Linked DNA regions of Formosa agariphila KMM 3901. The protein of the gene in region 1 interacts with the protein of each later gene in a pairwise test. Links are inferred from orthologs where the notes say so. Each region holds a gene or a part of one and is shown on either strand. Other genes may lie near its edges.

Region 1 (10,386 bases):
TCTGTCGTTTTTCTTAGAACCATAAAGATGTTTTCTGTATTCTGCACCTAAGTATAACAGATTCTGACCACGGAAACGACCTTGAGAATACGGCTCTCCAGATTTAGAATATTGGTCCCACCCAATTGCAGGTAAATTCATATAAGGTAAATCTCCCGAAGTTGTAAGATTAGCATAAGACCAAATTGCAATGATATCGTTATTGGTTTCCTTAATATTAATATAATCGCGATACTCTAACCACAATTGAGTTGAACTTTGGTCGCTCCCTAAAAATTCTGGATTTACTGTAAATGTAGCCATAGCATAACGTCCTTTATACGGATTGTTTACATTATCTCTAGTGTCTAACACTCCATTTAAAGATAGTCCGACTAACGAACTTTTATCTTGATCAAATCCGTAATGCTCGTTGTAAGCGTAGAATGGCGTAATCACTGGAGTTTCGGCGTCTAGGTCTAATAGTTGGTCTTCAAATTTACTAAAGAAATCTAGGCGTAATCCCAAACCAACATAAAAGCCTTTATCACTCACTTTCTTTAGATAAGTTTGATAAAAACGGAAGAAATTGAATTCTAGCATATCTGCTTCAGAATTTCCTTCTATAGAACCATCATCGAAACCAAAATCATTTGAAGCCAGTTTAGACGTTTGTGGCCCCGTTCCCAATCCCCAAGTGGGTTGAGACGATTGTAAATATCTAATATCTCCTAATGCGATAAAATTATTATCTTCTCCATAAATAGTAGATTTTAATGTGATTATAGTTTGACTTTTAGTGGTAAATGCAACACCTAATAGGGCATTAGAAATTTTTGTCGTTTCAGGTTCACCCTAAAAACCACTCACAGAGGCACCTGCCCCGTATATAAATCCAAAGGCAGGATTAGCACCAATAACTGGTACTGGCGAAAAGTATATGGTTCCTTTTTCTGGCGGAGCTTCCTTCTTCGCTTTTTTAGCTGCTTTCTTAGCCTCTTTGGTTTCTTTTTTAGTTGATTTAGTTGCGTCCTGAGCAAAAGAATTTGACGTTACAAGACAAAATACAGATAACACGATTACTCTTAATAGCGTTAGTTTCATAATTAGTTATTGGTTGATAGTTATTGATTAACACGTATAAAAAACATGCATTTCTTTTGAAACACAAAAAACATTTCCCACTAAAGAACCTAATAATCAATTAATTAAAAAAATATTTGTCAATAAAAATATTTTATTTTTTGAATTATCGTACTTAAAGCTACTCATATTTTAAGTTTTCCTTAACATATCAAAGATAGATTAAAAAGATGCTTTTAAAAAAAGAATTTAAATGGACAAGATAAATACTTGGTCTTAGGATTAAATTCAATTTTAAAAATTAAAGGAGTTATTACATACTTTAAAATAGAAATAAAGTCATGTTTACATTAAGGTCATTATCTCCTAAAACCTCCACCTCCATGAAATCCACCTCCAAAATTAGATCTTGTAAACGTACCTCCACGGTTTAAATCTAAGCTATGTTTATTATAATTTCCAGGATTTCGTTGTTGAAATGTTTGTTTGGCAGAATTTGAAAAATGATCATTTTTATTATGATTATTATTCATATTACCATGATGATGGTCAAAATTAGTATGATGATACACATTTTTAGTATTCACATGTATAATTATATTATTATGATATGCAAATGGAGAGAAAGGCCCCCATGGACGGAAATACGGTGGGTAATACCCCCAATAAAAAGGAGAAATCCAAGGCGAATAATACGGTCCCCAAAACCAATCCATTATTAATGGATTTACTCCATATACAGGATAAATATAGTAGTTTGGTCCATAGATACTAGAATTCCCAATGACCTGAACACTCGTATTTTCTTTCTTAACATCTATAGTCGCTACATCTTGAAATTTATCTTTAGCCAAAACAGATTGAATTGTTACTACTTTGTCATCACCCTGATCAGAACTTACAACTCTTAAGTAATCTACTTTACCGTCTTCGTTTAAATCTAAATTAGAGATTTTAGTCTCGGGATTGTTTAATCTTTTTTCGAAATCTTCTAAATCTTTAGACTCACCAAACACAGAAGCAACAGCTTCTAAATCTAAATTATCGCTAATATCTTTGTCTTTAGCTTCTACAGTTGTAGTGGTGGTGGTTGCTGTGGTATTCTGAGTTGTTGCTGTTGTACTTGATCCACAATTAAATAATGTTAAAGCAAAGGCTAAACATAATATTGAACCTATCTTTTCCCTTATGCTTAATATTACTTTATTATTTAAAAAGGTATCCTTCAAAATTAATTCCAAATTCTGAACTTTAATTGTTTTTTCGTTACGATTCATGGTATGGTTGATTTACATTTTAGACTAATTTATGATGCAAGCCAATATTCGAAAAGAAATGAAGTATTACAAAAACACTTACACAATTAAACACTACCACTACATAACCACATTTATGACAATTAAAATACTGATTAACAGATGAATATAAATTTAAAAAAAGTTATATTTAATTTACTGATAGACTATTCAGGTAGGTGGAAAGGTTTACTTTTTCATTAGTTAACTCCAATTTTTTACGAAGTCTGGTACGTGAATTCTCGACCGTTTTAAAAGATTGTCCTGTTATTTGAGAAATTTCTTTAGTAGTTAAATCCATAAACAGAAGCGCACAAAGTCTGCGATCTTTAGGGGTTAAAGTGGGGTGATGTAAAGCTAAATTTTCAAAAAAAGATTTATGAACTTGTTCGAAACTCAATTCGAATTCTTTCCAAATATCAGAATCCATATCTTTTTGAAGCTTTTGCAAAATGACATCTATGGCTTGCTGGGTTTCCTTTTTAACAGCCTTTAATTTAACTGCTTTTAAATCGGTTAAGATATTTTTATAGATTTCTTTGCGATGGATTTCTGTCATGGCTTTGCCAATAAGCTCTCTATTTTTTAAATCTAAATCTTGGTGTAAATCCTGATGTTTAATTTTAAGCTGTTCTTGTACTAACAGACTTTTAATATTTCTATTTCTATACCTAATTAACAACATTCCTAATACTAATGTACCTAGCAGAAGTATTAAACCTGCAATGTAAAGTTTAAACCGTTTCTTTTCTTCCGTTAAGGCACTTATTTTAGAACGAATTTTATAGTCCTGATCTAATTTTATACGCTCTAAATTAACAGCCTTTTCTTCTACATTTAAACTATCCCTGATTTGGTCGTAGCGTTTAAAATAGTGTACAGCCGTTTTATAATCTCCTTTACCTTCATAGGCCTTAGACAAAATATTTGTGGTATTCTGATTACTAAAACTGTATGCGTTATCCGAATTTAAATCAAGTGCTTTATTAGCGTAATATATGGTGCTATCATACTGTTTTTCTTGCAGACTATATTTGGAATAAGCGCCAAATGCAAATAGTTTAAACTTCTTATTGGAAGTATTTTGCGTTAACTTGATGCTTTTAGAAAAATACGTATTAGCCTGAATTGTATCTCCTTTTAAGCTATAAACTCGTCCTAAATTAGTTGTAATGTACCCTAATAAGTCATGATTGTCTAACGTTCTAACAATTTGTTTTCCTTTATTAAAGTAATACAATGCAGAATCTAAATCCTCCTTTATATATAACGTTCCAATATTATTTAAAATCTTAACTATCTTAATAGAATCATTATTTTTTACTTGATAATCATATAATTTAAAAAAGTAATGAAGTGCCTTTTCCTTATTATTAAATTGTGCATAGATTAGAGCCAAATAATGTTCAATTTTAACAACTTCAACTTCATTATTTTTAGCTTTATAAATTTCTTGAGCTTTCAGAAAATAATCTAGAGCTATATCTAGTAAATCTTTAGAGGCATAAAGTTCTCCTTTTGCGACATAAACAGATGCTAAATTAAGTTGTGAATGTTTTGTATCCTGAGCTTCTTCTTCAGCAAAATCTAAGTATATAATCGCCTTCTCCCAATCACTATCTGTAAGTTCATCAGCAATTGTTTTACATAGTTCTATTTTTTTTAATGGATCCTGGGTTAAGCTTAAGCTGTCAATTAAAGTCTCTGATGGTGTCTGGGAATAACCTCCATTACAGTATATAAATAAAATTAAAAAGATAATTCTGTGCATTTGTATGTTTTGTAGAGAAAATCAAATTTAATTAAAATAAGGGTGCACATAGCATTAAAAGGTGATAGGAATAACAATTAGCTCTATTTAAATAAGCAAATAACCCTCTTCTCCCTTATTATAGCGACATAAATCTATGATACGTATTCAAATTATTAGACATAAAAAAAGGCTTCACATTTCTGTGAAGCCTTGTAAACTTAGTAGCGGGAACTGGACTCGAACCAGTGACCTTCGGGTTATGAGCCCGACGAGCTACCTACTGCTCTATCCCGCGATATAAATCCTAAAACAACTAACTTAGCTTTTAACTCTCAGTTCATAACTACTGACCTAATTGTTTCGGACTGCAAATATACGACCCTTTTTTGATATACCAAGCATTATTTTGAAAAACTTTTAAATCAAATTATATTCACTTGAAAATCTGATAGTTCACCTTCTAAAAAAACGGTATAAATCTCTAAAGGATTACAACAGACTTCACAATCTTCAATATATTTTTGCTTAGCAACTCCTGTATCTAATAACATAGATATGGTTTCCCAACAATGCGGACATGTAAAAAAGTGTTCGTACATATGTGCAATATATACATTTACGTTTTAAACCTCTTAATTGTGATCGGTAATAACTGTAGCAGGTTCTGTTTCTAAAGATAAATAGCCTTTAGGCATATGATCTTGGAAACTGTAATACTCTTTGTTAAAGTTATTTTTATTTACCATAAAAATATTAAGCTTGTTTAAGTCTCCTATACTAGTTGGCAAATATCCAGTAAATTTATTATTAGTAATAATAAGTTCTTCTAAGTTGCTTAATTCGCCTAATTCTACAGGTAAATCACCTTCAAACTCATTATCATGTAAACTTAAATGTTCTAAGTTTTTAAGGTTACATAATTGCTTTGGAAAGTATCCTGAAAAACGATTTCTTCCTAATTGTAGGATTTCTAGTTTAGTTAAATTGACAAACGTAGATGGTATATTCCCTTTAAATTTATTGTGATATAAACTTAAAAACTCAAGTTGGTCAAGGTTTCCTATTTCAACAGGTAAAAATCCTACAAACTCATTTAAAAATAACTCTAAACTTGTTAAATCTCTTAAAGTACCAATAGACCTTGGTATTGTTCCACCCAATCTATTTGATGCTAAATTGAGTACTTTTAAATATCTTAATTCACTAATACTTGCAGGCAATTCCCCTTTTAAATTATTGCTAGGGAGATTAAGTGCTACCACATGGTCATCACTAATGGTTACACCATGCCAGTGTTCTACAGGGCTGTTTAAATCCCAAGGAATATTCCAATGTTCGCCATCGGTGGCATAATATAAATTAACAAGTGCTTTTTTTTCGTTTAATGGGATACTCGCTGAGGCAAAAAGGGGAGCAAGTAAGCACATTACTGAGAGTAAAATTGCTTTCATAGGTTAAGTAGGTTATGTACTATTAGAATAACAATATTAACTTAATTCCTGATTAAAGACAAAATTATTCGACGAAATGCACTAGATTTTAAGACTCAAATTCCTCGATTTCCATTTGCACATCTTCCCATGATGACATTAGTGCGGTTAACTTCTTTTTCTTCTTATTATATATGTCGAAAAAGTCTGGTTTTGCAGAAACTTCATCATAATTATTAGCCAATTCTAAATCGGATTTTTTCACATCACGCTCCAACTCATTGATTTGAGATTCAATCTTACTCAACTTATTATTTAAAGATTTAAGTTTTTTCTGATCTTCGTAGCTTGCTGTTTTCTTTTCTTTTGGCTGTTCTTTTACTACATTTCGTTTTTCAACTTCTCTTAGATTCTGAACATTACGCTCCTCTAAATAGAAATCGACATCACCTAAATACTCCTTTAATTTATGGTCTTTAAACTCGACTACTTTATCTGTTAAATTCTGAAGAAAATCACGATCGTGAGAGACTAAAAGTAAAGTCCCTTCAAAACGCTTTAAAGCGTCTTTAAGCACGTTTTTAGATTTAATATCTAAGTGGTTGGTAGGCTCATCCATTACCAAGACATTAAAAGGCTGCAACATTAACTTAGCTAATGCTAAACGGTTTCTTTCCCCTCCAGATAATACTCGTACGTACTTATCGGCTTCTTCTCCTCTAAATAAAAAAGATCCTAAAATATCACGAACTTTACTTCTGTTCTTTTCATTAGCAGCATCAATCATGGTATCTAGAACAGTTTTATTACCATCTAAATATTCTGCTTGATTTTGTGCGAAATACCCGATTTGTACATTGTGGCCTAGTTTTAAGTGGCCTTCGTGTTCTAACTCACCTACTATAATTTTAGCAAGTGTCGATTTCCCTTGTCCGTTTTGTCCAACAAAAGCGGTCTTACTATCGCGTTCAATATGTAAACTAACACCTTGAAGCACTTTCTTATCGCCATATTCTTTAACAATATCGTTAGCCTCTACAACCACTTTTCCAGGTGTCACCGAAACAGGGAAGTTTAAGGTCATGACGCTGTTATCATCTTCATCGACTTCAATACGATCAATCTTATCTAATTTTTTAATTAGCGATTGTGCCATGGTTGCTTTAGATGCTTTGGCACGGAATTTCTCAATAAGCTTTTCGGTTTGCTCGATTTGCTTTTGCTGATTTTTCTGAGATGCGATTTGCTGGTCTCTAATTTCCTGTCTTAACACTAAGAATTGAGAATAGGCTTTCGGGTAATCGTAAATACGACCTAATGAAATTTCTATGGTTCTATTGGTAACGTTATCTAAAAACATCTTATCGTGTGATACTATAGCGACTGCTCCTGGATAATTTTTTAAGAATCCTTCTAACCAGATAATAGATTCAATATCTAAGTGGTTTGTAGGCTCATCGAGTAATAAAATATCGTTATTTTGAAGTAGTAATTTTGCGAGTTCTATACGCATTCTCCAACCTCCAGAAAATGTATCTGTAAGTTTATCGAAATCTTCACGCTGAAACCCTAAACCTTGTAATATACGTTCTGTATTTCCTTGGTAATTATAACCTCCAATAATTTCGTATTGGTGTTGTAAATCGTTTAAATCTACCATTAATTGGTGATAGGCTTCACTCTCGTAATCGGTACGGCTTACAAACTGTTCGTTTATATATTCCATTTTGGCTTCCAATTCCTTTATTTCTGTAAAGGCCTGATAAGCTTCTTCTAAAACGGTTCGCCCTAAAACAAAATCTATGTCCTGTCTTAAAAATCCTATTTTTAAATCTTTATCGGCAGAAATCTGACCAGAATCTGGTTCTAAATCTTTAGATAAAATTTTCAGCATGGTAGATTTTCCGGCACCATTTTTACCAATTAAACCTACGCGGTCTCCTTGACCAAGTTTAAAGGTTATCTCTTCGAATAAATATTCACCCTGAAATGAAATAGATAAATTATGAATGTTAAGCATAGAATTGTTACAAATGTTACCAAACTTTAGGTGATAAAATCTTAAGTTTGTGTTTTAAAATTGATTGCAAAAATACATTAAATAAAATGTTTTCAAAAGGTTCGAAACTATATAGTATTTTCACTGGCGCTTGCCCTAAATGTCATCAAGAATCTATGTACGTGAATAAAAATCCGTATGTACTTAAGGACACTTTAAAAATGCACGAACATTGTTCGCATTGTAATACTAAATATAAAATAGAACCGTCTTTCTTTTATGGCGCAATGTACGTAAGTTATGCGGTAGGAATAGCTTTTGCGGTTGCAGCTTTTGTTATTAGCCATTTATTTTTAGGATCCGGACTTATAACAGCCTTTATTGCTATTGTATGTACACTAATTATTTTTACTCCTATAATTATGCGTTGGTCTCGAAATATTTGGATAAATATGTTTATGAGCTATAACAAAGACTTAGTAAAGAAACAAGAGCATTAGGCGTCTTGGTATCTTTTAATATCTATAACAGGATCCAAATCTCCATTATTTTCAATACTATTAAATAGCGCCTTAGATACGTAAGGCCCTATTATAACGCCGCGTGAACCTAAACCATTTAATATGTACATATTTTTATGTTTTGGATGTTCTCCTACCAAAGGTCTTCTATCTTTTACAGTAGGACGAATACCTGCTACCTGATCTACAATAGTAAAATCGCAGTTTAAAAATGTTTTTAACTTAGTTAATAACTGATTTTTTCCCGCTTCAGTAATGGCATTGGTTTTATCTTCTCTTTCGTAAGTTGCACCTACTTTATATAAATCGTCGCCCAATGGCATTACAAATACGCTAGATTTTAATAAGTATTCCATTTTTAATTCAGGCGCATGGATTATAAGTAATTCGCCTTTAGAGCCATGTAAAGGTAAATAATTAAAAAACGGATTTTGTTTTAGTCCGAAACCTTCAGCAAAAACCACATGTTTAGCTTTAACATCGTGATAGATATATCCAGTGTCTGTAGCTTCTAAATCGTTATACTGAAAGCTACTTTCATTCAACTCATCGTTCAATTTTAAATAGGCTCTATAAGACGACATCAGTAAAGCTGAATCTATTCGACCTGTTTGTAAAACTTCGCCATAACCAAAATCGGCAGCAATGGCTTGGTTTGTATTCTTAATTAGTTTAGTAGAAATAAATTCGCCTACATTAGGTTTATCGGAAGCTGCGAACCAATTGTTTTGTTCTTCTGAGGATACAAAACGTCTATAAACAGGAAGCTTATAATCTAAATTAACACCTAATTTAGCCTCTAGATTTTTGTAAAATGGCAATGCTAAGTCTAATTGCTCCTGACTTTTCCAAACTGCAGTAAATCGTTTTAAAACAACAGGATTATACATACCTCCAGCTACAGTTGACGATCGTTGCGATTGATCATCGAAAACCAAAACCGATTTATTATTAGCTTTTGCTTCTTCTATAAAAGACACGCCTGCAAACCCACATCCTACAATTAAATAATCTACTTCTTTCATGCTGCAAAGATACAGTGTTTAAAATATGAGTAAACAAAAAAGGCTCGCAAATTGCGAGCCTTTTTTATAAGATAAGATGTTGTGATGTTAGTAAGACCACATATCTAATTCAAAGTTTCTAATATTTTCTTTAATTCTATCAGATTCTAATAATTGCATTAAAGCATTATCAGCGATATATTCTTCAACCTTACGATCTCCAAATACATTCTCTTCTTTAAAGATATATCCATTAAAACGTCTAGAGTTTAAGATATGATCGAAAGAAAATGGCACGGCGCTATTACTACCATTAAAGGCTTTAGCTTCATGTAACACCTGACGTGCATCTGGATAGAATACCCAAAATAATGGAATTAATTCTGGAGTATCTGAATCGATGAAGTTAACATCTGGAGCTACCGGAGCAATACCTAATAAACGGTATTTTAACTCAGACTGACGCTTATCGAAATACCATAATCCTTTAATCCAATATTCAGTAATATCGTAGGCAGAGATTTCTCTTTTTCTAATGTATTGTGCATCAACAGTACCTTCAGCATTATATTGCTCGAAACCAATATCTGTTGTATCTACTAGAGCTAAGGCATCTTGAATATCTCCTAAGGTTCTTTTTGTTGTAAAATAAGAATCGTCGTAAATATTTTTGATTTCACCTTTTTTAATACTTCTTAAAAGCACATCATAAAGCGAACGTCTGTTACTACCAATGTTATTAGTATCTACTGGATAATATAACGGAAAGTTTACACGCTCGTCTAACACAACTTTTTCCCAAACCATCTTAGAAAACAATAAGTCACGATCGTCTACATAACCATATTCTAATGGTTTATCATTATCTAATGCTTTTTGAGCATCAGTTCTCTCTCCAATTTCATCAGGACTTTTTGCATTTAATATGTTTGCTTGAGCGAAAGAAGCAGAAGCAACCAAGATGAAACTTAGGGTTAATAAAAAACTTTTATAATTCATTGTCTATAAATTTAAAATGTTGTGCATATCTTTATTTCGAGATGCTTAAAATTTTAATTAGTTAGAAAGCTCGATTAAAATTGGAGATACTTTTTTCAATTTGTACGATGAATTTCCGCTAATTTGAGCTTTAATATCGAAAATTGTTACAGCATCACCACGTCTTGCTTTACGTAAAGCAGCTGCAGCTTTACTATTAAGTTTAGTTCCTCCTACTGTAATAGTTGGTTGTCCAGGGATTTTAATTTTAAACGATGTTACACTTAAAGGTAAATCGAAATCGAAATCGTCTAACTTCGCACCAATAGTAGCAATTTCTAAAC
Region 2 (10,709 bases), 310 kb from region 1 along the record:
TTAAAGTAGCCATAGCGCCAATGTTTTGTTTAGGGCTAAATTCTACTGGAATAAATGTACCTGCAGGGCCTCCTGCAATTTCTCCTGGAAGTAACGATACTTGTTGTTTAATCCAGTTTTGATAATCGACATTAGCACTAATTTGTGGTAAACCCGTAGCTGTAGTTTCCCATTTTTGCTCTTCGGCGATTTCTATGTCTCTAGCAGCATTTTTTACTGTTCTGTTATGTATTAAGGCATAATCTATGGCCTCTTGTAAACTAAAGGCAACGGGAGTCTCTTGAGCGAAGACCGCAACATTTAGACATAAACTAAATAATATGATTAGTTTGTTTCTCATTATTGGATTTTTGATTGTTGTGTTTTTTTATTTAAAAAATCTAAGCCCTTAGGGGTACAAATTCCTCTTAGATGGTATTCTAGGTAGTGACTAAGTGAGTCTTCTAAGTTGAACTGATCTGTAGGGAATATTTCGTTATCCTTCATAGAGCCCATAGCACTGAAGTATATTCTAGAAATAAAATCTACATTTAAGTTCGTTCTATAAAGTCCAGCATGTATACCGCGATTTAAATTATCGCTAACACATTTATTCATCGCTTCAAATTGTTTTTGTTTTACAATGGAATAAATTTTTGGATAGTATTTTTTAAACTGATATTCTATAGATATCTTTTGGTTTTTCATGTGACTGATGATAAAATCCTTGGTGTTGAAAAGTTCGTCAATAGGATTGGCTTCTAACTTAAAGATATCATCAATCGATTCAGAAATACATTCAAATTTGAAAATAGCAGTTGCTTCAACGAGCTTTGTTTTTGTTGCGAAATATTGGTAAATGGTTTTTTTAGAGATTCCCATCTCGTTCGCAATATCGTCCATAGTTACACTCTTAAATCCTAGATTCGAGAATAACTCTGCCGATTTCATTATTATTTTGTTTTTCATTCGCTTTTAAATTCGGTGCAAATATAGACAAGGAAACTTTAGAAACAAATAAAGTTTCCAAAGTTTTAATGCTATGTTAACATTGACTAAACACTTTGCTATTATTTCGTTTATTCTGTTATTTTTGTCCTATGCAAAACATACTATTTTATCAAGAGGAATTTATTTCCTTCTTAAAGGACTATAAAACGGATAGAGAGCCGCAATCTTTATACGAACCGATAACTTATATCTTAAATTTAGGTGGAAAGCGTTTAAGACCTGTTTTAACATTAATGTCTGCCGAAATCTTTAACACCGATTATAAGCTTGCGCTTAATGCAGCTTTAAGCATAGAGGTGTTTCATAACTTCTCGTTAGTGCATGACGATATTATGGACGATGCGCCTTTACGTCGTGGAAATCAAACGGTTCACGAAAAATGGGATGTTAATACAGGGATTTTATCTGGAGATGCGATGTTAATTATGGCCTATCAACTGTTCGAAAATTACGAGCCTGAAGTCTTTAGAGATTTAGCAAAGTTATTTAGTAAAACAGCTTTAGAAGTTTGCGAGGGTCAGCAATACGACGTCGATTTCGAAAATCGTGATGATGTTACAATTCCGGAATATTTAAAAATGATTGAGTTTAAAACCGCTGTTTTGGTAGGTGCTGCCATGCAAATGGGAGCGATCGTAGCTAGGGCTTCGGAAGTAGAACAGCAAGGGATTTATAGTTTTGGTAGAAATTTAGGAATTGCCTTTCAATTACAAGACGATTATCTGGATGCTTTTGGAGACCCAAAAACATTTGGAAAACAAGTAGGAGGAGATATAATAGAGAATAAAAAAACCTTCTTATATTTAAAAGCATTAGAGTTTTCTGAAGCCGAACAGCAGCAAGAACTTCAAGATTTGTTTAGTATAAGTCCAACAGACAGTAATGATAAGGTTCAGTCTGTAAAAAATTTATTTCTTAGTAGTGGCGCTGCAGATGCTACAACTAAAGAAATTGAAAACTATACAAAACAAGCCTTTTCTGTGTTAGAGACTTTAGATATAAGTACAGATAAAAAGAATTTATTAAAAGCCTTTGGTGAAAATTTAATGACCCGTAAGGTTTAAACGTCTGTTGTGAAAAATTTAGAAACTATACAAGACTTGTTGAATACATCGTTGCAATACGAGTTATACGGTAATTTGGTATTTCAACTTAATAAAGATTTCCGGTTGGCAAATGTCGATTTCGATGTGGAGCAAACTATTCTTCCAGACGAATTAAAACTTCAGCTTCATGAAGCCGTGTATCAGTTAATTCAAAATGCTTTTGCTGAATATTTAAATCTGCTGTACATTATTGATGTTTCTGAGGAGCAAATTAAAACTTTAGATGGTAGCGATACCTTAAAGTTGTCTGAAGAAGTTGCGTTTCTAATACTGAAACGCGAATGGCAAAAAGTGTGGTTTAAACATCAATATAAATAAGAATTAGAACCTAGTATTGAATAATAGGTTCTTTACTTTAAGTTGTCTTATCTATATATACCAGAATAATGTATTAACATATTTCTAAATTAAGGGAATCTATGTATAATAAGGATTTTGGTTAAAACATATTAAAGACAGCGCCTAATAACCAATATAAGATTAGGAATACAACAACTGTTCCAATACAACCGCATTTTCCGCCACCTATTTTTTTAGCGCCCCAAGCAGCTCCAATAATTCTGAGTAGTTTTTCCATGTTTTTATTTTTTCTGAAAACTACAAAATTAAAATTCTAGAAATTAACCCAATCGGTTAGAAATATACTCTAATAAATGGTGCCCATGGTGAAGCGTAGATACTCTTATAATCATCGTAAAGTACATCGTAACGCACACCAACGGTTACATGGTTAGTTTGGTAACCTATACCAAGAAGTAGTGCTGGAGACCAGTATTTTTCATCTTGATAAAGTATTAAGTCGTTGTCGTATTTTCTATTTACATGTAATTGTTGGTATTCAGCAGAGAGTTGAATATTTGGTATCGGGTTAAAAAGGCCCGTAAGTGTACCACCAAGAATAGTCGATTTATAAAAATCTTTTTGAGAGTTGTAAGTAAAGTTTAATCCGGCACCAAAAGCAAATTGAGGATTGACTTGATAGATGGCAGAAGGCTCTAAGGTTCCGCTAAAAAAATTACTCCCAAAACTTAGTCCAATACCTCCTCCAAATTTAATATTATCTGAAAAACTTGCGGTTTGTGCAGAAATATTCTTAAAACACAATGTAAATATTAGGATTAAGATTGTGTTATTAATAATAAATGAGTTGTTTTTGGTCATAGTTCGAAAAAAAAGTGAGTAAAATACTGTTATAAATATAATAAAATTACACCTAAGTTTAGTAAAAATTGTATTTTTGACAAAATTTTGTCAAAGCGAGAATTTCTCAAATAATATAATGGATAAATATTCCTTTTTAAACGCAGCACCCACAGCATACTTTGCTGAACTATACGACCAATACTTACAAAACCCTGATTCTGTAGAGCCTAGTTGGAGAGCTTTCTTTCAAGGTTATGATTTTGGTAGCGAAAACGATATCGTAGACGAAGAACAAATGGAGAATTTCTCCTGCGATCACGTCTCAGAAAATCTAACTAAAGAATTTCAAGTTGTTCAATTAATCGCTGGTTACCGTACCAGAGGACATTTGTTTACTAAAACAAATCCTGTTCGCGATCGTAGAACCTATTCGCCAACACTGGCTTTAGAAAATTTCGGATTATCTAATAGCGATTTAAACACTGTTTTTTCAGCAGGTGAAATCTTAGGTATCGGCTCTCAAACGCTACAAGAAATTATTAATCATTTAGAAAAAATATACTGCGATTCTATTGGTATAGAATACATGTATGTTAGGAACCCAGAGCGTAAAGCTTGGATTCAGAGCAAACTAAATGTTAATGATAATCAGCCTAACTTCGATGCGAATCAGAAAAAGCATATACTTAAAAAGTTAAACGAAGCGGTTTCTTTTGAAAGTTTCTTACACACTAAATACGTTGGTCAGAAACGTTTCTCACTAGAAGGTGGAGAATCTTTAATTCCAGCACTAGACGCAGTAATTGAAAAAGCAGCAGATTATGGTGTAAAAGAATTTGTAATGGGTATGGCTCACCGTGGTCGTTTAAGTACACTTACAAATATCTTTGGTAAATCGGCTAAAGACATCTTTAGTGAATTCGATGGTAAAGATTACGAAGAAGAAATCTTTGATGGTGATGTTAAATATCACTTAGGTTGGACAAGTAATCGTGAAACCAATAGCGGAAAAAAAATAAACTTAAATATTGCGCCTAATCCATCTCACTTAGAAACGGTTGGAGCAGTAGTAGAAGGTATTGTACGTGCTAAACAAGACGACAAGTATTCAGAAGACCCATCTCAAGTACTACCTATAGTAGTTCATGGTGATGCTGCTATAGCAGGTCAAGGTTTAGTTTACGAAATCGTGCAAATGGCACAATTAGATGGTTATAAAACTAACGGTACACTTCATATTGTTGTAAATAACCAAATCGGGTTTACAACAAACTATTTAGATGCACGTTCTAGTACGTATTGTACAGATGTTGCTAAAGTAACATTATCGCCAGTATTACACGTAAATGCAGACGATGTTGAAGCTGTTGTACACGCAACATTATTTGCATTAGATTTTAGAATGCACTTTAAACGCGATGTGTTTATAGATTTATTAGGATATAGAAAGTATGGGCACAACGAAGGTGATGAACCTCGTTTTACTCAGCCTAAACTATATAAAGCTATTGCTAAACATAAAAACCCGAGAGATATTTATGCAGAGAAATTAATCAATGCAGGAATTATCGATAAGGACTATGTTAATAAATTAGAAGCCGATTATAAGGCGAGTCTAGAAGAAGAATTAGAAGATTCTAGAAAAGAAGACAAAACGGTAATTACACCGTTTATGCAAGATGAGTGGCAAGATTTTGTTCGTGTAACCGAACAAGATATGATGAAACCTGTAGATACTACAGTATCTAAAGATAAATTAACTCAAATTGCAGGTGTAATTTCAGAACTACCTTCAGAAAAAAAATTCATTCGTAAAATTGAACGTCTAGTGCAAACTAGAAAAACAATGTTCGAAGAAGATAGATTAGATTGGGCTATGGCAGAACATTTAGCTTACGGAACACTTTTAGAAGAAGGTTTCGATGTTAGAATGTCTGGTCAAGATGTAGAGCGTGGTACATTCTCTCACCGTCACGCTGTAATAAAAGTAGAAGACAGTGAAGAAGAAGTTGTATTGCTAAATAATTTAAGCGACACACAAGGTAAATTCTTTATTTATAATTCATTGTTATCAGAATATGGTGTTGTAGGTTTCGATTATGGTTATGCTATGGCGAGTCCAAAAACACTAACTATTTGGGAAGCACAGTTTGGAGATTTCAGTAATGGAGCACAAATTATGTTAGACCAATATATTTCTGCAGCAGAAGATAAGTGGAAACTTCAAAACGGATTGGTCATGTTGTTACCTCATGGTTATGAAGGTCAAGGTGCAGAGCACTCATCGGCACGTATGGAGCGTTATTTACAATTATGTGCAAAAGACAATATGTTTGTTGCAGATTGTACTACACCTGCCAATATCTATCATTTGTTACGTAAACAAATGAAATCTAACTTTAGAAAACCATTAATTGTTTTCACACCTAAGAGTTTATTACGTCATCCAAAAGTAGTATCTACTGTAGATGAATTTGCAAACGGAAGTTTCCAAATGTTAATAGATGATGCAGAAGCAAAAGCAGATAAAGTAAAATCACTTGTTTTTGTAACTGGTAAATTCTATTACGATTTATTAGAAGTAAAAGAAGCGGAAGGAAGAGATGATGTAGCATTGGTGCGTATAGAACAATTATTCCCATTACCAGCAACGGCTATGAGAGAAACAATTGCAAAATACAGTAATGCAGAAGAAATAGTTTGGGCACAAGAAGAACCTAGAAATATGGGAGCTTATGCACATATGCTAATGCATTTTGAGGAAGCTAAATCATTTAGATTTGTAGCTAGACGCCCTTACGGTGCACCAGCAGCGGGTAGTTCTACACGATCTAAACGCCGTCATAAAGAAGTAATCGATTATGTTTTCGATAAGACAAAAAACAACCAACGATAATTTATAAAATAAGATTAAACTAAAATATTGAACGATGATTTTAGAAATGAAAGTACCTTCTCCTGGAGAGTCAATCACAGAAGTTGAAATAGCAACATGGTTAGTACAAGATGGTGATTATGTAGAGAAAGATCAAGCAATTGCTGAGGTTGATAGTGATAAAGCAACACTAGAACTTCCTGCTGAAGAAAGCGGAATTATAACGCTTAAAGCAGAAGAAGGAGATGCTGTTGCCGTTGGTGAGGTTGTATGTTTAATAGATACAAGTGCTGCAAAACCAGAGGGTGATGCACCAGCAGAAACTAAAAAAGAAGAAGCTCCTGCTCCAAAGGCAGAGGCTCCTAAAGCAGCTCCTGTTGCAGAAAAAACATATGCTTCTGGTACAGCAAGCCCTGCCGCTAAAAAGATTTTAGCAGAAAAAGGTATGGATGCTGCGAGTATAGTGGGTACAGGTAAAGCTGGTCGTGTAACAAAAGAAGATGCTGTTCAAGCTAAACCATCTATGGGAACTCCAACTGGAGGAAATAGAGGAGAGTCGCGTTCTAAATTATCTATGTTACGCCGTAAAGTTGCAGAACGTTTAGTGGCTGTTAAAAATGAAACAGCAATGCTTACTACGTTTAACGAAGTAGACATGTCGCCAATTTTTGCTTTAAGAAACGAATATAAAGAAGCGTTTAAAGCAAAACATGGTGTTGGTTTAGGATTTATGAGTTTCTTTACTTTAGCAGTAGTTAGAGCATTAGAAATGTATCCTGCTGTTAACTCTATGATGGACGGTAAAGAAATGTTGTCTTACGATTTTTGCGATATTAGTATTGCGGTATCTGGACCAAAAGGACTAATGGTTCCTGTAATTAGAAATGCAGAAAACTTAAGTTTTAGAGGTGTTGAGGCTGAAGTAAAGCGTTTAGCACTTCGTGCAAGAGATGGTCAGATTACAGTAGATGAAATGACTGGTGGAACATTCACTATTACAAATGGTGGTGTGTTTGGAAGTATGTTATCTACGCCTATAATTAACCCACCTCAAAGTGGAATTTTAGGAATGCACAACATTGTAGAGCGCCCAGTTGCTGTAGATGGTCAAGTGGTTATTAGACCAATTATGTATGTTGCGTTATCTTACGACCATAGAATTATTGATGGTAAGGAAAGTGTAGGATTCTTAGTTGCTGTAAAAGAAGCTTTAGAAAATCCACAAGAATTCTTAATGAATAACGATGTTAAGAGAGCTTTAGAATTATAGAGCGAACTTAATTTTTTGATTATAAATATAAAAGGGCAATCGTGAGATTGCCCTTTTATATTTAAGTTTTTACAAGTTTAACACTAATAAGTTTAGTCCAATAATTATTAAAGCAAGAATACATAGGCCTATAATAAGTGAAAAGAACTGAGGTTTGATTTTATCGTCCATAAGTCAAAGTAATTGTAGTCTTAGAGCAAATTTGAAAATCTGGTCGGTTAAGTTGGTTGTTTTCGTATTATAGTTAGTTTGTTGTAAAAGTGGTCTAAAAAAAACTCTGCACCATTACAATGCAGAGTTCTCTAAATAATTCTCCCTAAGAACTAATTAATAGCACTATAAAGGTATGAGATATTATTCTTTTAAAAAATACGTGGTTATACGTATTTTTATAAAATGTCTTTATTATTGGTCGCCCAGATAAACAAAGCATTATGTTTTCCTTGTAGTTTTAATTTGTTAACAATGTTGCTTCGGTGCTTGTCTATAGTGCGATAAGAGACATTTAGTATTTCCGAAATTTCTATACTTGTCTTGTTTTGAGAGATAAGTTTTATAATTTTTATTTCTGTTTTTGTTAGCTTATTTAAAGCTTTTAAATCTGTTTCTGTATCCGATTTTTCTAAATTAGGAACAATGTCCTGACTAAAATAAGGTGTATTGTTTCTTACGCTTTCAATACAATTTTCAATTTCTTCTACCGCAAATTCTTTTAAGATGTAGCCGTAAATATTTAATTCTTTAGCTTGTTCGTAGACATCTTGACACTTATCAAAAGTGATTAAAATTATTTTTGTTGAAATCTCATTTTTTTTACAATCGTGGGCAATCTCTAAACCTGTTCTATGTGGCATTCTTATATCTAAAATGGCAATTTCAGGCTTAAGTTTAACAATTAAGTTATATGCTGCTTGGCCGTCTGAAGCTTTTCCAACAATATTATAGTCTATAGAAGTTAGATAATTCGACATACCGGTAAGCATTAATGGGTGGTCGTCTGCTATAACTATTGAAGATTTCATGCTTAGAGAGTATAAATTAAGAGATTTTAAAGATACAAAAATCTTATTTTACTATATCCTTCTTCAAATAAAGATACTTCCGGTCGTAATCTATAATGCCTTTTCCTTTTTTAAGAATATCTGCACCTATAATTCCGTCTACGGGTTTAGAATTATGATTAATTAGAGCAGTATTAACATGAACCATATTAAAGAGAATTAGAGATAATTTATCTTTTTCCCATTTCCCAATTTTTATAATATTCTTTTTAGATAATTGAGTCACCATATCGGTAGCTCCAGCTCCAGCAGCCTTGATTTTAGAATCCTTGACTTTTAAATTAAAACGTTCTATAGCTTCAAAACCAACACAAGAACTAGAAGCACCAGTGTCTAAAATAAACACTCCTTTTTTGCCATTAATTGTTGCTTTTATTTCAAAATGATTCGTTTTAGTTAGTTTTAGTTTAATTTTTACGTAATCTCTACCTAATAAAAATTCTTGGAGTGTAGTCATCTAAAAAAATAATTTAAGCAAAGATAGTAATGTAAAACCATTAATTTTGCAGAATGATTATTACAGACACACACACACATTTGTATAGCGAAGCCTTTGATGAAGATAGACACGATATGATACATCGCGCCATCAATGCAGGAATCACTCGGTTTTTTATTCCCGCTATAGATTCTACGTATACAGAACGTATGCTTCAGTTAAAGCAAGATTTTCCTGAACACACTTTTTTAATGTCAGGTTTGCATCCAACACATGTAAAAGATAACTACAAAGAAGAACTTAGGCATGTAGAAGATGTACTTAGTCAGCATAAATATTATGCTATAGGCGAGATTGGAATCGATTTGTATTGGGATAAATCGACGTTAGGGATTCAGCAAGATGCTTTCAGAAAACAAATTCAACTAGCAAAAACACATAAATTACCTATCGTTATTCATTGTAGAGAGGCGTTCGATGAGGTTTTCGAAATTTTAGAAGAAGAGAAAAGTGATGATTTATTCGGAATTTTTCATTGCTTCACAGGAAATTTAGAACACGCCCAATTAGCTATTTCTTATAATATGAAACTTGGAATTGGAGGCGTAGTGACATTTAAAAATGGTAAAATCGATAAATTTTTAGAAGAAATAGACTTAAAACATATTGTTTTAGAGACCGATTCACCTTATTTAGCACCAACACCACATCGTGGAAAACGAAACGAAAGTTTCTATATTTTAAGAGTAATAGAAAAACTAGCTGAAATTTATCAGATTTCAGAAGAAGAGATTGCAACTGTTACCACTCAAAATTCTAAAGCCATTTTTGGTGTTTAAAGCATATTATGACGAAATCTAGACCAAACATTTTACTTATATACACGGGAGGAACCATTGGTATGGTTAAAGATTTTGAAACAGGAGCCTTAAGAGCCTTCGATTTTAAAAATTTGTTAGATCGGATTCCAGAATTAAAGCAGTTGGATTGCGATATTGAAACCTTTTCGTTTGCAGAACCTATAGATTCTAGTAACATGAACCCGAAATATTGGGTAGAAATTGCTGAAATTATAGAGTCTAATTACGATGCTTTCGACGGTTTTGTAGTACTACATGGAAGCGATACAATGAGTTATACTGCATCAGCTTTAAGTTTTATGTTAGAACATTTAGCAAAACCAGTAGTTTTTACAGGATCTCAATTACCAATCGGGGATTTGCGCACAGATGCCAAAGAAAATTTAATTACCTCTATTCATGTGGCGTCTTTACAACGTTATAATAAGCCCGTAATAAAGGAGGTTACCTTATATTTTGAATATAAATTATACCGAGCAAATCGTACAACTAAAATAAATGCCGAACATTTTGAAGCTTTTGCCTCTTTAAATTACCCCGATTTAGTTACCTCTGGTGTGCATTTAAAAGTGAATCACGATTATTTATTTAAGCCAAATCTTAAAAAAAGTTTTAAAGTTCATAAAGTTTTAGACGTCAATATTGCCTTAATAAAGCTTTTTCCAGGTATTTCTGAAGGCGTTTTACAAAGTATTTTTAACACTCCTGGGCTAAAAGGAGTGGTTTTGGAAACATATGGCGCAGGAAATTGCACCACCGAACAGTGGTTTTTTGATATTTTAAAAGCTGCAATTTCAAAAGGAATTCACATTGTAAATATTACTCAATGTTCGGGTGGAAGTGTGCTTATGGGGCAATATCAAACTAGTGAACAGCTAAAGAAAATGGGTGTTATTTCTGGAAAAGACATCACATCGGAGGCTGCAATATGTAAATTGATGTATTTACTTGGACAGAATGTTTCT

The links.
Region 2: the proteins of BN863_RS02250 (region 1) and BN863_RS00905 interact in binary tests that used the Escherichia coli proteins (3 or more experiments, as listed by UniProt). The link is inferred for Formosa agariphila KMM 3901 from one-to-one orthologs.

Annotation. Positions count from the first base shown.
Region 1 is NZ_HG315671.1:532,559-542,944, reverse strand. Bases 5,106-8,043 are described here. They hold BN863_RS02250 (ABC-F family ATP-binding cassette domain-containing protein), read right to left. Parts: upstream 7,561-8,043; coding sequence 5,650-7,560; downstream 5,106-5,649. Other genes in these bases: BN863_RS02240 (NAD(P)/FAD-dependent oxidoreductase), read right to left, coding at 8,036-8,043; BN863_RS02245 (DUF983 domain-containing protein), read left to right, coding at 7,647-8,039; BN863_RS02255 (leucine-rich repeat domain-containing protein), read right to left, coding at 5,106-5,561. In the rest of the region: BN863_RS02280 (BamA/TamA family outer membrane protein), read right to left, coding at 1-669; BN863_RS18660 (hypothetical protein), read right to left, coding at 835-1,083; BN863_RS02275 (hypothetical protein), read right to left, coding at 1,422-2,339; BN863_RS02270 (tetratricopeptide repeat protein), read right to left, coding at 2,509-4,128; BN863_RS02260 (CPXCG motif-containing cysteine-rich protein), read right to left, coding at 4,533-4,709; more of BN863_RS02255, read right to left, coding at 4,743-5,105; more of BN863_RS02240, read right to left, coding at 8,044-9,085; porN (type IX secretion system ring subunit PorN/GldN), read right to left, coding at 9,173-10,063; porM (type IX secretion system motor protein PorM/GldM), read right to left, coding at 10,121-10,386. UniProt on the Escherichia coli protein: Genetic data indicate it may be involved in ribosome assembly or function.
Region 2 is NZ_HG315671.1:226,764-237,472, forward strand. Bases 3,075-6,335 are described here. They hold BN863_RS00905 (2-oxoglutarate dehydrogenase E1 component), read left to right. Parts: upstream 3,075-3,375; coding sequence 3,376-6,135; downstream 6,136-6,335. Other genes in these bases: BN863_RS00900 (porin family protein), read right to left, coding at 3,075-3,257; odhB (2-oxoglutarate dehydrogenase complex dihydrolipoyllysine-residue succinyltransferase), read left to right, coding at 6,170-6,335. Also shown: BN863_RS00875 (TolC family protein), read right to left, coding at 1-340; BN863_RS00880 (TetR/AcrR family transcriptional regulator), read right to left, coding at 340-948; BN863_RS00885 (polyprenyl synthetase family protein), read left to right, coding at 1,080-2,054; BN863_RS00890 (hypothetical protein), read left to right, coding at 2,064-2,414; BN863_RS18580 (hypothetical protein), read right to left, coding at 2,536-2,673; more of BN863_RS00900, read right to left, coding at 2,730-3,074; more of odhB, read left to right, coding at 6,336-7,384; BN863_RS00915 (response regulator transcription factor), read right to left, coding at 7,774-8,406; BN863_RS00920 (retropepsin-like aspartic protease family protein), read right to left, coding at 8,450-8,902; BN863_RS00925 (TatD family hydrolase), read left to right, coding at 8,956-9,723; BN863_RS00930 (asparaginase), read left to right, coding at 9,732-10,709. UniProt on the Escherichia coli protein: E1 component of the 2-oxoglutarate dehydrogenase (OGDH) complex which catalyzes the decarboxylation of 2-oxoglutarate, the first step in the conversion of 2-oxoglutarate to succinyl-CoA and CO(2).